2 regions of the Bacteroides caecimuris genome follow, and region 2 is predicted to be linked to the other one. Evidence: riboswitches for the same ligand, from Rfam matches in the RefSeq annotation. Region 2 holds a riboswitch; the other holds the start of a gene.

Region 1 (2,409 bases), 1.2 Mb from region 2:
CGGGAAGAATGGGCGTATCATAATTAATTTCCCTGATGTACTGTAAGTTGAGGGAAAGGGAAGTTGATACCTTTTTCATTGAAGGTTTCGTAAATCGCTTTATTTATATCGAAATAAACACCCCAGTAATCTCCGCTATTTACCCATACACGTGCCACTACATTCACACTGCTGGCGTCCAGCGCGTGAAGAGCCACAAAAGGAGCCGGTTCTTTCAGAATACGTTGGTCAGCAGCAAGAATATCATAAACGATTTTCTGCACTTTCTCATAATCTTCTCCATAATCTACCCCAACAATCCATTCCACGCGACGGGTTTCCTGATGACTATAGTTGGTTACCACTCCACTACTCATTGCACCATTCGGCACATAAATCACTTTATTATCTGCAGTAGTCAAAATAGTATGAAAGATCTGTATTTCTTTCACTGTACCAGAAACTCCCTGACTTTCTATCCAATCTCCCACTTTATATGGCTTAAACAACAATACAATCAAACCTCCCGCAAAATTCTGCAAATTACCGGATAAAGCCATACCGACAGCCACACCGGCAGAAGCCAACAAAGCAGCAAACGAGGTGGTTTCAACGCCAAGAGCACCTACTACAGAAATGATTAACAATACAGTCAACGTAATATTCGCCAAGCTTTTTACAAAAGTCTTGATACTTACATCCACTTTCCTTTTATCCATCAAACGCCCGACAAACTTATTAAGCATAGAGATAAGGAAACGTCCGACGATAAAGACAATGACCGCAATCAGTATACGTTCTCCGGCACGAATGGCAAAGTCTATCAATTGTTGGGTAATCAGCGAGAGTTTGTCCAATCCGTCAGCATTGGCAATCGCTTCTTTCATTAATTTATCTGCGGCCACTTGTACAGAATCCGCAGCTTGTGTTGCTTGTAATAATAGCATAATTAAAAATGTATATTAAAATGAGTAAACAGTTATATGGCTATTCTAATAAGTTACAAAGTTATATTGTTTTTAGTGAATCTAAAAGTTTTTTTTGCTTTCCTCCTGCAAAAGCTGTATTTTTGTAACCGATTCACTGGTAGGGGTGCCTTAACATGACGGGCTGAGAACATACCCATAGAATCTGATCCGGGTAATGCCGGCGTAGAGAACTAATTAATAAGCAAGATGAAAAAAGTTATATGGATGGCCATCGCCTTATCAGGCGTAGGCATCCCTGTTCATGCACAGACGAGTGTAAAGGATAGTATGAAAGTAGTAAACCTGCAAGAAGTGCAGGTAGTATCCACGCGTGCCACCGCCAAAACTCCCGTGGCATTCACCAATATAGGCAAAGCAGAATTGAAGAAGGTTAACTTCGGACAGGATATCCCTTATCTGTTAAGCATGACTCCTTCTACACTGACCACATCGGATGCAGGAGCAGGTATCGGCTACACGACTCTTCGCGTGCGCGGAACCGACGGTACACGTATCAACATCACGGTAAACGGCATACCGATGAACGATGCCGAAAGCCATAATCTGTTCTGGGTAAATATGCCCGACTTTTCTTCCTCCGTAAAAGATATGCAAGTGCAACGAGGCGCAGGTACGTCTACCAACGGGGCAGGTGCCTTCGGAGCCAGCGTTAATATGCAGACTGAAGGTGCATCCATGAAGCCGTATGCCGAATTCAACGGTTCATACGGTTCATTCAACACGCACAAGGAAACGGTGAAAGTAGGAACCGGTTTGCTCAATAATCATTGGACGTTTGACGCCCGTCTTTCCAATATCGGTACGGACGGATACATAGACCGCGCTTCGGTAGACTTGAACTCTTACTACTTGCAAGGAGGCTACTTTGCAGAAAACACATCTGTGAAACTGATTGCATTTGCCGGAAAAGAAAAGACATATCATGCCTGGGGATACGCAACCAAAAAGGAAATGGAGGATTTCGGCAGACGCTACAACCCCTGTGGCGAGATGTACACCGACGCCAACGGCAACAAGCATTTTTATGACGACCAAACGGATAATTATCTGCAAAAGAATTATCAGCTTCTCTTCAATCATACTTTCTCGACAGCCTGGAATCTGAATGTTGCCTTGCATTATACCAAAGGCAACGGCTATTACGAAGAGTACAAAGACGGCAGATCCCTTATAGAATATGGTCTGAAACCATTCACAATTGATGGAATCGAAATAACCAAAAGCGATTTAATCCGTCAGAAGAAGATGGACAACAAATTCGGTGGCGGCGTTTTTTCTCTCAATTATACGGTCAACAGGCTGAATACGTCTCTAGGAGGCGGGGTGAATCAATACCGGGGCAATAACTTCGGAAGAGTTCCCTGGGTGAAGAATTATGTGGGCACTCTATCTCCCGACCATGAATATTACCGCAATAAATCCCAAAAGACCGATGGAAATA
Region 2 (2,409 bases):
ACGGGAGTTAAATTCGCGTCCCGCAATTACTAACTTTTCCATTCTATATATTTTAGTTGATTATTTAAATGCTGATTTATGAGTTCACCACAGAGGACGCAGAGGACACAGAGGTCTGATAATTTCTTATTCGTTATGGAGTTGCACAGAGTATACGTGTTTATCATTCTGTTTTAGGAAAGAACGAGAAACTCTGTGTCCTCCGTGTCCTCTGTGGTGAATCAATGATTCTACGTGTTTCTTCTACCGGGTTATCTGCTCCGAGAATAGTTCCTGACAGGGCTATTCCATTTACTCCTGTATGAAGTATGGCAGGAATATCCTCAAAAGTAATTCCTCCGATAGCTACAACGGGGATTTCGATATTCGCTTCCTTCATCTGTGAAAGAATAGAAGAATAGCCCTCCAAACCCAGTACGGGGCTTAGATTCTTTTTAGTGGTAGTAAACCGGAAAGGACCAATGCCGAGATAATCGGCTCCGGCACGATAGTGCTGTACGACATCTTCGAAAGTGTTTGCAGTGCCGCCGATAATAAAGGCTTCACCAAGTATTTGACGGGCCTGGTTGATAGGCATATCCTTTTTGCCTAGATGCACACCGTCCACTTCCAGCTTTTTGGCCAGTTCGACGTGATCATCCAGAATCAGGATTGCTTCGTGCTCTTTGCAAAGCGGCTTCAGTTGCAGGGCTACTGCTTCCACTTCTTCGAGAGGAGCGTCTTTCATACGTAGCTGGATCCATTTGCATCCGCCTTCGAGTGCCATACGTGCCGATTCGAGGTACGAATACTGTTCGGTCTGATGCGTGATAAATTGTAGACTAATCATCTCCTTATCCTCCGCAAGCAGCTTTGATAATCACCAGGTTATCGTTCTCATGTAGAATGAAACGCTCCCATTCGGTACGGGGAATCATTTTGTTGTTTACGGCGATAGCAATGCCTTGAACCGGAAGTTCGAGCTGTGCTGTCAGTTGCGTAAGGGTAGAGTCAGGAGACATTTCCACCTCTTTGTTGTTCACTTGTACTTTCATTGTCCTATCAGAATAAATAAGTTGAAAGTAAATACAAAGAGCATGCTTAAATAGAAAGGCGATAAGAAGAAACACAATCCCTACGTCAGTATTAACTGCCTCAGGTTCCTAGGGTATAATCTCAGCCCCTCATGGGGCACCCCTTTGTCTTTACGGGAGCAAAGTAAGCGAAAAAGAAACAGAAAAACACTAAATCGGTCGATTTTTTTTTCATTTTTCTGTTAGTTCCTGTTTTTTTGATGGGATGAGAAAAGGTCGCTGTGAAAAACACAACGACCTTTTTTTATAAGTATAATTTTGCTAGTAAATCCGTTTACATTCTTTTTTCAACCACATCCCAGTCGATGATATCCCACAGGACATTTACGTGGTCGGCGCGGCGGTTCTGATAATCCAGATAATAGGAGTGTTCCCAAACGTCAAATCCGAGAAGCGGCTTTAAACCGGCACGTACCGGATTGCTGCCGTTGGCTTCTCTAGTGATTTTCAGTTTACCGTCTTTCCCAACGGATAACCAGACCCATCCTGAACCGAACAATCCGACTGCTGCTGCGTTGAATTCTTTCTTGAAATTTTCAAAGCTACCGAAGTCACGTTTGATGGCTTCTCCTAGTTTGCCTGACGGTTCCTTCTTTGAGGGTTTCGGGGCAAATTGCAGGAAGTACAAATTGTGATTCAATACTTGTCCGGCGTTATTGAATATAGCTCCGTCCGGTGCGGTTGCAACGATTTCTTCTACCGTTTTACCTTCATATTCTGTTCCGGGCACGAGGCTATTCAGATTATTTACATACGTTTGTAGATGCTTTCCATAATGGAAATCTATTGTTTGCTGACTGATTACAGGTTCCAACGCATTGTTTGCGTAAGGAAGTTTAGGCATTTCGTAAGTCATGGTCATCATAATTAAAGACATTAATATACTATTCATAATGTTACAAGTTTTAATTGGCTTGTTATATTAGTAATAACAGAAGTTTTCTGCAAAATGTTCACAGTATCTTACTTTATTTGTAAAGGTACTGTATACGTTCCATTTCTTTTGGGTTATCCCGGCTGGTCCGGGAGATCCATTGCCCCGTATTGTCATATTCATAATAAGAATTGCTGTCAATCCGGTTCCCGTATTTATCATACAAGCAAGTCAGGCATCCGGACGTTTTTTGGTTATTACCCAAAATCCGTTGGTAAACAATCTGCGACAGATAACCGTTTGACTGGATGCTGTCCATCAATGTCTTGCTAAAGGGAATTTGCTCTTTCGATGCTTCCAAGATGGATATAACAGCTTGTTCCGCTTTATCTTGTACGTTGGAAAGCTGTATTTTCTCTTCTTCGCAGATATTCGGAAAATAAGCTTTTGCGGCTCTTTCAT

What was found. A riboswitch is a leader RNA that binds a small molecule or an ion and turns the genes downstream of it on or off. The one in region 2 is predicted to bind thiamine pyrophosphate.
Region 1: it holds a riboswitch for thiamine pyrophosphate, as region 2 does, so the genes downstream of both, A4V03_RS14900 (TonB-dependent receptor) here and thiS (sulfur carrier protein ThiS) in region 2, are expected to answer to the same signal.

What each region holds. Positions count from the first base shown of each region.
Region 1 is NZ_CP015401.2:3,429,113-3,431,521, forward strand. It holds gene A4V03_RS14895 (mechanosensitive ion channel family protein) at 24-926, opposite strand; TPP riboswitch at 1,058-1,154, shown strand; gene A4V03_RS14900 (TonB-dependent receptor) at 1,155-2,409, shown strand, end outside.
Region 2 is NZ_CP015401.2:2,251,902-2,254,310, reverse strand. It holds gene A4V03_RS09750 (thiazole synthase) at 1-42, opposite strand, end outside; gene A4V03_RS09745 (thiamine phosphate synthase) at 164-829, opposite strand; gene thiS (sulfur carrier protein ThiS) at 834-1,034, opposite strand; TPP riboswitch at 1,095-1,188, opposite strand; gene A4V03_RS09735 (superoxide dismutase) at 1,348-1,965, opposite strand; partial or broken gene A4V03_RS09730 (RHS repeat protein) at 2,240-2,409, opposite strand, start outside.